2 regions of the Streptomyces sp. NPDC003077 genome follow, and region 1 is predicted to be linked to the other one. Evidence: predicted binding sites of a transcription regulator. Region 1 holds the regulator's gene; the other holds the start of a gene.

Region 1 (5,493 bases):
ACCCCCTCCCGCCGAAGGCGAAACACCCCCACCCCGCCGAAGGCGGCAAACCCAGCACAGCCGCACCCCACGGCTCACACAAGCGGGGCAGAGATCACCCCCACCGCCCCGTCCGCCCCAACAGCAACGCCACCGCAGCCGTACCAGCAGTCGAGGTACGCAACACACTGGACCCCAGCCGATACGGCTTGGCCCCCGCCCCGGCGAACAGATCCAACTCCTCGGGCGAAACGCCCCCTTCAGGCCCGACCACCAGCACGATGTCCCCCTCCTCCGGCAGCGGCGCGCTCGCCAGCGGCGCGCTGCCCTCCTCGTGCAGGACGGCGGCGAACGCCGCTCCCTCCAGCAGACGGGCCACCTGCTTGCCGGTCACCGCCTCGGCGACCTCGGGGAAGGTCAGGCGGCGGGACTGCTTGCCCGCCTCACGCGCGGTGTTGCGCCACTTCGTGAGCGACTTGGCGGCCCGCTCGCCCTTCCACTGCGTGACGCAGCGTGCGGCCTGCCACGGCACGATGGCGTCCACGCCGGTCTCCGTCATGGTCTCCACGGCCAGCTCGCCGCGGTCGCCCTTGGGCAGCGCCTGGACGACGGTGATCCGCGGCCGGGCCGGTTCCTCGGTCCGTACGTCCGTCACCGCGACGTCCAGCCGGTCCTTGCCCTCCACGGCCGCGATGGTGCCGAAGGCGCCGGTGCCCGCGCCGTCCGTCAGCACGATCTCCTCGCCCGGCCGCAGCCTCCGTACGGACACGGCGTGCCGGCCCTCCGGCCCGTCCAGCGTCACGGTGTCCCCGGGCCGTACGCCCGTCAGCGAGTCCGTCACGAAAACCGGCGCGGTCATGACGCGCTCCCTTCGGTACCGCCGGACAACGCCGTCCGCGCGCTCTGCAATTCGGCCATCAGCACGTCCACCAGTCGGGCCGCGGGCAGTTCACGCGCCATCCGGTGTCCTTGTCCGGCCCACAGCGCCATGCCCTGGGCGTCGCCCGCCGCCGCGGCGGCCTTGCGCAGGCCGGAGGTGAGGTGATGGACGGCGGGGTAGGCGGCCGGGGCGTGGTGGCCGTGTTCCTTGATGAAGCGGTTGACCAGGCCGCGGGCCGGGCGGCCGGAGAAGGCGCGGGTCAGTTCGGTGTGGGTGAACAGGGGGCTGGTGAGCGCCTGCTTGTGCAGGGGGTGGGCGCCGGATTCCGGGGTGGCCAGGAACGCCGTACCGAGCTGCGCCATCGACGCGCCCGCCGCCAGCACGGCGGCGATCTGCGAGCCCCGCATCAGTCCCCCGGCCGCGATGAGAGGGACCCGGACGGCCTCGCGCACCTGCCCGAGCAACGCGAGCAGTCCCAACCCGGCGCCCGTGCCGTCCGCTTGCGGATCGTCCCGGTGGGTGCCCTGGTGGCCACCGGCCTCCACACCCTGGACGCAGACGGCGTCCGCACCGGCCGCCTCGGCGGCCTGCGCCTCCGCCACGGTGGTGGCCGTCACGACCGTGTACGTCCCGACCTCGGCGAGCGCGTCGAACACGGCACGAGACGGGCAGCCGAAGTGAAAGGAGACGACCGGCACCGGATCCTCGCGCAGCACGGCGAGTTTGGCCTCGTAACCGTCGTCGGCACCGCCGTACGGGTCCACCGCAGCCGACGGGCTCCCGTAGGAGACCCCATCCAGCGGGCTCCCGTAGGAGACCTCACCCAGCGGGCTCCCGTACGAGGCCGACTCGCCCGCCAACCGCTCGCGGTAGGCCTCGACGGCGGCGCGGTCGACGAGCGGCGGCTGGGGCATGAAGAGGTTCACACCGAAGGGCCGGTCGGTCGTCATCCCGCGAAGCCGCTTGATCTCCTCATGCATGCCGTCGGCGGTCTTGTAACCGGCGGCGAGGAAGCCAAGCCCACCGGCCTCTCCGACGGCCGCGACCAGCTCGGGACGAGCCGCACCGCCCGCCATGGGAGCCTGCACGATCGGGTGACGACAGAGATCGGTCAGCGCGGTGGACATGACTTCATCGTGTCACGCCCCAGACCACGCACCGAAACGACCCCGAGCTCTCCCCGGCGTGCCGCAGACCGGCACCCGGCGACCCACCCGTCCCGGCCCCACGGCCACGCAGACCCACGGACCCAAGAACGCGGACCCACGGCCACGCGGCCACGCGGCCCCACGAACACGCAGACCCACGGCTCCACGAACACGCAAAGCGAGCCCAACGCCACCGCCGCCCACGACCCCGCGCACACCCCACGGAAAAGCGGCCGGACCCCGTCTCCACGGGCCCCGGCCGCCACGCCGAAGGACGGTAGCGCCTACCGCCCGTTGAACGCGTCCTTGAGCCGCGAGAACAGCCCCTGCTGCCCCGGCTGGAACTGCCCCATGGGCCGCTCCTCGCCGCGCAGCTTGGCCAGCCGCCGCAGCAGTTCCTCCTGCTCGGTGTCGAGCTTGGTGGGCGTCTGGACCTCGACGTGCACGATGAGGTCGCCGCGCCCGCCGCCCCGCAGGTGCGTGACGCCGCGCTGGTGCAGCGGGATCGACTGGCCGGACTGGGTGCCGGGCCGGACATCGACCTCTTCGGTGCCGTCCAGCGTCTCCAGCGGGCACTTCGTGCCCAGGGCCGCGGCGGTCATGGGGATGGTGACCGTGCAGTGCAGGTCGTCGCCGCGCCGCTGGAAGACCGGGTGCGGCAGTTCGTGGATCTCCACGTACAGGTCGCCGGCCGGGCCGCCACCGGGGCCGACCTCGCCCTCGCCGGCGAGCTGGATGCGGGTGCCGTTGTCGACACCGGCCGGGATCTTGACGGTCAGCGTCCGGTGGGCCCGGACCCGTCCGTCGCCGGCGCACTCCGGGCACGGGGTCGGCACGATCGTGCCGAAGCCCTGGCACTGCGGGCAGGGACGGGAGGTCATGACCTGGCCCAGGAAGGACCGGGTGACCTGCGAGACCTCACCCCGACCGCGACACATGTCACAGGTCTGGGCCGAGGTGCCGGGGGCCGCGCCCTCGCCGCTGCACGTGGTGCAGACGACGGCGGTGTCGACCTGGATCTCCTTGGTCGTGCCGAAGGCGGCCTCGTCCAGCTCGACGTCGAGCCGGATCATGGCGTCCTGCCCGCGCCGGGTGCGCGAGCGCGGTCCGCGCTGCGAGGCCTGGCCGAAGAAGGCGTCCATGATGTCGGAGAAGTTGCCGAAGCCGGCGCCGAAGCCGCCCGCGCCCGCTCCGCCCGACTGGGACAGCGGGTCGCCACCGAGGTCGTAGACCTGCTTCTTCTGCGGGTCCGACAGCACCTCGTAAGCGGCGTTGATCTCCTTGAACCGCTCTTGGGTCTTCGGGTCGGGGTTCACATCCGGGTGCAGCTCGCGCGCCAGCCGCCGGAAGGCTTTCTTGATCTCGTCCTGCGAAGCATCGCGCCGTACGCCCAGGACCGCGTAATAGTCCGTGGCCACTTACGACTCCGCCAGGATCTGTCCGACGTAACGTGCCACTGCGCGTACCGCTCCCATCGTTCCGGGGTAGTCCATGCGGGTCGGTCCGACCACGCCGAGTTTGGCGACGGCCTCGTCGCCCGAACCGTAGCCGACCGCGACGACCGATGTGGACGTCAGACCCTCGTGGGCGTTCTCGTGCCCGATTCGTACGGTCATGCCGGAGTCTTTGGCCTCTCCCAGCAGTTTGAGCAGGACGACCTGCTCTTCCAGGGCTTCCAGCACCGGCCGGATGGTCCGGGGGAAATCATGCCCGAAGCGGGTCAGATTGGCGGTACCGCCGATCATCAACCGCTCCTCGGTCTCCTCCGCGAGCGTCTCCAGCAGCACCGACAGGACGGTGGCGACCGTGCCCCGGTCCTCCTGCTCGAAGGACTCGGGCAGGTCCTGCACGAGCTGCGGGACGTCCGTGAACCGGCGGCCCACGACACGGCTGTTCAGCCGCGCGCGCAGGTCCGCCAGAGACGTTTCGCCGAACGGCGCCGGGCAGTCCAGCAGCCGCTGCTCGACCCGCCCGGTGTCCGTGATCAGTACGAGCATCAGCCGGGCCGGAGCCAGCGCCAGCAGCTCCACGTGCCGCACCGTGGAGCGGGTCAGCGACGGATACTGCACCACCGCGACCTGCCGGGTCAGCTGCGCCAGCAGCCGGACCGTGCGCCCCACCACGTCGTCCAGGTCGACGGCGCCGTCCAGGAAGTTCTGGATGGCCCGCCGCTCCGGCGAGGACAGGGGCTTGACGCCCGCCAGTTTGTCGACGAAGAGGCGGTAGCCCTTGTCGGTGGGGATGCGCCCCGCGCTCGTGTGGGGCTGGGCGATGAAGCCCTCCTCTTCGAGCACCGCCATGTCGTTGCGGACCGTGGCCGGGGAGACACCGAGCTTGTGCCGCTCGGTGAGCGCCTTGGACCCGACCGGCTCCTCGGTCCCGACGTAGTCCTGGACGATGGCGCGCAACACTTCGAGCCTGCGTTCACTGAGCATCGCGCGCACCTCCAGTCCGGCCGTCATTCTGGTCTTTCTCGCCTGGCACTCACAGCGGCCGAGTGCCAGACCCTGTGCCAGTGTACGGCCGGGTCACACGGGCAGGGCAAGGGCCGTCATCACGAACGTCCTCCCGGCCGAGCGGCGGCACCGCCGGACCGGCGGGCAACGCTACCGCGATACGGCTAGCGTCTCGGTATGCGCGGGACTTGGGAAGAGGCGGGATGGGAACGGCTCGGGGCAGGGGTCGCACGGCGGCGCCTGCCCGGCTGGGACGCCACCGTCGGTGTCGTGGCGGGGTCGTCGGGGGTGCTGATCGTGGACACCGGTGCCGACTTGAGGGAGGGCGCCGCCCTGCGCCGGAGCATCCGCGGCGTGCTCGGGCGCGACGTGACGCACGTCGCGCTCACCCACCCCCATTTCGACCACGTACTGGGCACCGCGGCGTTCGCGGGCGTCCGGGTCTACGGCGTGGCCGGTATGGACGTCCTGCTCGCTCGGCAGAAGGACGAGATGCGCGAGGACGCGGTACGCCACGGAGCCGATCCGGACGCGGCGGCCGAGGCCGCCGACCTGCTCGTCCGCCCCCGCCACCCGGTCCGCGGCGAGACGACGCTCGACCTCGGGGACCGGCGGGTCGTGCTGGCCGCCGTCGGCCCCGCCCACACGGCCCACGACCTGGCGGTGCTGGTCCCGGGGGAAGCGGGCGAGCCGCCGATCGTCTTCTGCGGCGATCTGGTCGAGGAGTCCGGCGAACCGCAGGCCGGGCCGGACGCGGTCCCCGCCCAGTGGCCCGCCGCGCTGGACCGTCTGCTGGCCCTCGGAGGGGAGGACGCGGTGTACGTCCCGGGGCACGGCGCCGTGGTGGACGCACGGTTCGTCCGGGAACAGCGCGCCGAGCTGGCCCGCCGCTTCGGCGTGTCGCGTTCCTGACCAGGGGTTCCCTCCCTATCGTCGGTCGGATGCGCAGCAGACAGTACGGTCCCGATCTGACTCCGCCCTGGAAGCGGCAGCGGCCCGCCCCCGAGGTCCCGGCCGATCCCGATCTCGT
Region 2 (5,493 bases), on a different contig from region 1:
TCGAGGACGTCACCGACGAGCAGATCGTCGACGCGATCAAGCTGCTCGCCCGCACGGAGGGCATCTTCGCGGAGACCGCCGGCGGCGTCACCGTCGGCGTCACCAGGAAGCTCATCGAGGACGGCGTGCTCGACCCGTCGCTGACCACCGTCGTCCTCAACACCGGCGACGGCCTCAAGACCCTGGACGCCGTCTCCCCGACCACCGGCCCCACGGCCACCATCCGCCCGAGCCTGGACGCGTTCCGCGCGGCCGGCCTGGCGGGCTGAGCCCGCCGGCCGCACGGGCCCACCGACAGGCGGATCCGCGACCGGCGGCCGATCGGGCGCCCTCGGGGTGCTCGGTCGCTGTCCGGCCGACCGGTCGCGGATCCGCCGCCCTGAACGTCACGCGGGGCCGTCCGGCCGTTTCGCGTGGGCGTTCCGGCCGTCGTACGGGTCCGGGGCGTTCCGCGTGGGTGTCCCGGCCGTCGTACGCGTCCGGGGCGGGCGTCCTGATCGTCGTACGAATCCGGGGCGTCCGTCCGGTCCTCGTGCGAATCCCAGGCGTCCGGCGCGGCGGTCCCGGTCCTCGTACGCATCCGGGGGCCGCCCTGTCCGGCGTCCCGGCCCTCGTACACGTCCGGCTCGCCTCCCGCCCCCTCCCTCCCCGATTTCCCGGTCCGCAGAAAGGCAGGACTCCATGAGCGTCACCGTCCGCATCCCGACCATCCTCCGCACCTACACCGACGGCAAGGCCGAAGTGACCGCCGAGGGCTCGACCCTCTCCGAGGTGATCGCCGACCTGGAGAAGAACCACCAGGGCATCGCGGCCCGCGTGCTGGACGACTCCGGCAAGCTGCGCCGCTTCGTGAACGTCTACGTCAACGACGACGACGTGCGCTTCGAGCAGGGCCTGGAGACGCCGACGCCGCAGGGCGCGGGCGTCTCGATCATCCCGGCGGTGGCCGGCGGCTGCTGAGCCGCTGCCCCGCCCGCTGCCCCCCCCCCGCGGCTCGTCTCCCGGCCCGTCTCCCGGAGCCGGTGACGACCCTCCCGCGGTCGATTCGGAATCGCCCCGTCCGCCCTGGAAGCGGACGGGGCGATTCCGTGCTGTTAAAGGCGATACAGTTGGGGCGATCCCTCTTCGCGCGTATCGGCAACGCCTATAAGAACGCGACAAGTTGTGCCCGAACTGTGTGCATGATTTGTCGTGTTGATGCGCTATGCCCGGCCCGACTTGCCCCGGAATGTGGGCAGTTCTCCGTATATCGGTGTTTGGTCGCAGGCAGATTTCTCGTCCGATTGACCTGTTGCTCTGGGCAGTGGTGCGGATACATTCGGCCGCGGTCGACGCGTTCCGGCGCACACCCCCACGTGTCGGGGGTGAGGTCTGACCCGGGTCCGCGGAGCGCGGTCCTGCGCAAGGGCCAGTAATAGGGGAGTTAGGCATGGCTCAGGGCACCGTCAAGTGGTTCAACGCGGAGAAGGGGTACGGCTTCATCGCGGTCGACGGTGGTGCGGATGTATTCGTCCACTACAGCGCGATCCAGATGGACGGTTACCGCACCCTTGAGGAGGGCCAGCGGGTCGAGTTCGAGATCTCGCAGGGCCAGAAGGGGCCGCAGGCGGACATGGTCCGCGTGGCCGGCTGAGGCGCCGACCGACTGCAGCGTGCACAGGCCCGCGCTCCGTATGGGGCGCGGGCCTTCCGCATGTCCGGGGCCGGGTGTGCGGAGATCGCGGGCGGGTCCGGGGCCGGGCGCGCGGGGATCGTGTCGTGCGTCCGGGGCCGGGCGCGCGGGGCGCGTGGGGGGCTTTTGTTGGTGTCTGCACGCACCTCTTCGCCGGTGCTCCACCTCGGCGAGGCACCCCCGAAGCCGCTTGCACTCGGGTGGGTCGAGTGCTAATCATTGCGTTAGCACTCTACGAGTGAGAGTGACAGCTAAGGACCGAGTCGGTGAGGTCCGTCGGCCGGGTGGAGCAAGGAACCACACGGCGGCCGGTCCGTCCGTCGCGGGCGCCAGCGCGGTCCGGAGTATCCACCCTCCCCCAGACTCCGTCCGGGGGGACCCCCAGTCCTGGGAGGACCACTTCACATGGCCAAGATCATCGCGTTCGACGAGGAGGCACGGCGCGGTCTCGAGCGCGGGATGAACCAGCTCGCCGACGCCGTCAAGGTCACCCTCGGCCCCAAGGGCCGCAACGTCGTCCTCGAGAAGAAGTGGGGCGCCCCCACGATCACCAACGATGGTGTGTCCATCGCCAAGGAGATCGAGCTCGAAGACCCGTACGAGAAGATCGGCGCCGAGCTGGTCAAGGAGGTCGCGAAGAAGACGGACGACGTCGCCGGTGACGGCACGACGACCGCGACCGTCCTGGCGCAGGCGCTGGTCCGCGAGGGCCTGCGCAACGTCGCCGCCGGCGCCAACCCGATGGCCCTCAAGCGCGGCATCGAGAAGGCCGTCGAGGCCGTCTCCGCCTCCCTGCTGGAGCAGGCCAAGGACGTGGAGACCAAGGAGCAGATCGCCTCCACCGCCTCCATCTCCGCCGCCGACACCCAGATCGGCGAGCTCATCGCCGAGGCCATGGACAAGGTCGGCAAGGAAGGCGTCATCACCGTCGAGGAGTCCCAGACCTTCGGTCTGGAGCTGGAGCTCACCGAGGGTATGCGCTTCGACAAGGGCTACATCTCGGCGTACTTCGCCACCGACATGGAGCGGATGGAGGCGTCGCTGGACGACCCCTACATCCTGATCGTCAACTCCAAGATCTCCGCGGTGAAGGACCTGCTCCCGCTGCTGGAGAAGGTCATGCAGTCCGGCAAGCCGCTGCTGATCATCGCCGAGGACGTCGAGGGCGAGGCGCTCTCCACCCTGGTCGTCAACAAGATCCGCGGCACCTTCAAGTCCGTCGCCGTCAAGGCCCCGGGCTTCGGTGACCGCCGCAAGGCCATGCTCGGCGACATCGCCATCCTCACCGGTGGCACCGTCATCTCCGAGGAGGTCGGCCTCAAGCTGGAGAACGCCGGTCTGGACCTCCTGGGCCGCGCCCGCAAGGTCGTCATCACCAAGGACGAGACCACCATCGTCGACGGTGCCGGCGACAGCGACCAGGTCCAGGGCCGCGTCAACCAGATCCGCGCCGAGATCGAGAACTCCGACTCGGACTACGACCGCGAGAAGCTCCAGGAGCGTCTGGCGAAGCTGGCCGGCGGCGTGGCCGTCATCAAGGCCGGTGCCGCCACCGAGGTCGAGCTCAAGGAGCGCAAGCACCGCATCGAGGACGCGGTGCGCAACGCGAAGGCCGCCGTCGAGGAGGGCATCGTCGCCGGTGGTGGCGTGGCCCTGCTGCAGGCCTCCTCGGTCTTCGAGAAGCTGGAGCTGGAGGGCGACGAGGCCACCGGTGCCGCCGCTGTGAAGCTGGCGCTGGAGGCCCCGCTGAAGCAGATCTCCGTCAACGCCGGCCTTGAGGGTGGCGTCGTGGTGGAGAAGGTGCGCAACCTGACCCCGGGCCACGGCCTGAACGCCGCGACCGGCGAGTACGTCGACCTGGTCGCCGAGGGCATCATCGACCCGGCCAAGGTCACCCGCTCCGCCCTGCAGAACGCCGCCTCCATCGCGGCGCTGTTCCTCACCACCGAGGCCGTCATCGCCGACAAGCCGGAGAAGGCCGCCGCGGCTGCTCCGGGCGGCATGCCGGGCGGTGACATGGACTTCTGATCGACCTGAGTGGTTGATCGAGCGTCCTTACGTCCACTGGGGCGGCTCCCTTCGGGGGGCCGCCCCAGTGGTGTTTTGGGTGGGGCGGGTGCGTGGGCGTGTAGGGGCTGGTAGTTCTCCCAGGCGTTTCCCGTAGATGTTCCGCGCGGGCGTTTCCCAACGGTGTCTCTCGCCGGCGTTTCTCGTGGGCGTATCTCACCGGTTGGACGGATGGTGCTTCGGGGAACCGCGGGCGTGAGTACGGCCGTTGGTCATCAGTGACACCGCTGGTGGGAGGAGGCATACGGCGGGCCGGACGGATGCCTGCGCTTCTCGAAGCCGTCCGCGTCTCCCGGGATGTCCCGGTGCCTCTTCCCCGGCAGTGGGGTTTTGTCAGCGACGCTTCGTCGGCACCACGTGGGCCGGTTCGGCAACACCTGGGTGGACGGGGCGTCGCCGAGGGGATGACGAGTTTCCGTGGAGGACGACCATGCGTGAGACCGACGGCAGACTTCCCGACCGGGATTCCTTGAGGGAACTCCTGGACGCCGAGAAGACTCGGGCACTGCACCGCATCCTGCCCCCGTGGATCCACTTCGCCCTCGGCGTCCTTGCCGCGGCCGGCGCCTGGCTGCCGACGGAATCCGCCGCGCGGGCCGTGGTGGTCGCCGCCGCGCTGGCGCCGGGTCTCCACGTCCTGCTGCGCACCCGTGCGCTGATGCGGGCGCTCACCGTGTACGACCTGCCCGGAGACGAGGAGCGGGCCACCGGCACGGACCCGTCCGGTCAGCGGCTGGCGGCCCGGACGATCGCGGTCACCACCGTGGTCACGTCCGTGGCCCTGGCCGTCGTGGTCCTGCTGCTGCCGCTGACGTGGCTGCGGGTGGCCCTGCCGGTGCTGTGCCTGTGGTTCGTCGTCGATCTCCTCCGTCAGCGTCAGAGGCGTCTGAGCGCGTTGCGGGTGATCGAACAGGCCGCCCGGCAGGACTGGTACCCGGCCTACACGCGGCTCGTCGAGCGGCGCCGGGCGACATCGACGTGACCGAGCACCGCGCCGAGCACCGCGGGACGCGGGCCGTGCCGGCGCGGGACCGACCGGTTCGGTGTCCTCGACGCGGTGGCGCTCCTGCTGCCGGCCGAGCCCGTCACGTCACCAGCGCCGCGCGGCATGTGGTGCTCGGCTTTCGTGTTCAGCTCGCACCACTTCCGCCGGCTCAGCCCGAAGAAGTACGTCGCCAGGAAACCCGTCAGGTAGCCGACGAGGAGGCCGAGGGCGTAGACGGTGAGCGTGGTGGCCGGGCCGTGGTTGCCCCGGACGAGGGGGAAGAGCGCCCAGCCGGAGGGACCGATGGCGGTGGCGCCCACCGTGTCGCCGAGCTGGTGGAACAGGCCCACGAACCCGCCGCCGAACGCCCCGCCCACGCACGCGGTCACGAACGGGCGGCCCAGCGGCAGCGACACGCCGTACACCAGGGGCTCGCCGACCCCCAGGAACGCGGCGGGGAGGGCGGACCTGATGGTGCGCCGCAGCGGGCCGTTGCGCGGCACGCGGAGGTAGACGGCGAGCGCGGCGCCGATCTGGCCCGCGCCCGCCATGGCGAGCAGCGGGAGCAGCACGGTGTACCCCTGCTCCTCGATGAGCGTGGCGTGCAGCGGTACGAGCGCCTGATGGAGGCCCAGCATCACCAGCGGGAGGAAGAGCGCGCCCAGCACGAAGCCCGCCGCGGCGCCGCCCCCGGCGAGCAGCCGCTCGAAGGCCGTCCCCAGGGCGGCTGACACCTCCCCGGCCGCGAACATCAGGACGGAGACCGTGA

What was found. Region 1 encodes HrcA, which represses chaperone genes, less so after heat shock. Its sites were predicted from a motif close to TTNGCACTCNGNNNNNCNGAGTGCNAA; they were not measured.
Region 2: groL (chaperonin GroEL) is a predicted target of HrcA. The motif match lies at 1,862-1,888, and genes of this name have one in related genera.

Annotation. Positions count from the first base shown of each region.
Region 1 is NZ_JBEXNM010000013.1:151,938-157,430, reverse strand. Features, by position in the region: gene ABZX96_RS12395 (16S rRNA (uracil(1498)-N(3))-methyltransferase) at 95-838, opposite strand; gene ABZX96_RS12390 (nitronate monooxygenase) at 835-1,986, opposite strand; gene dnaJ (molecular chaperone DnaJ) at 2,292-3,425, opposite strand; gene hrcA (heat-inducible transcriptional repressor HrcA) at 3,426-4,442, opposite strand; gene ABZX96_RS12375 (MBL fold metallo-hydrolase) at 4,641-5,375, shown strand; gene ABZX96_RS12370 (DUF3097 domain-containing protein) at 5,405-5,493, shown strand, end outside.
Region 2 is NZ_JBEXNM010000009.1:37,492-42,984, reverse strand. Features, by position in the region: gene thrC (threonine synthase) at 1-269, shown strand, start outside; gene ABZX96_RS08820 (MoaD/ThiS family protein) at 682-960, shown strand; gene ABZX96_RS08815 (cold-shock protein) at 1,430-1,633, shown strand; gene groL (chaperonin GroEL) at 2,078-3,700, shown strand; gene ABZX96_RS08805 (hypothetical protein) at 4,170-4,721, shown strand; gene ABZX96_RS08800 (PTS transporter subunit EIIC) at 4,679-5,493, opposite strand, start outside.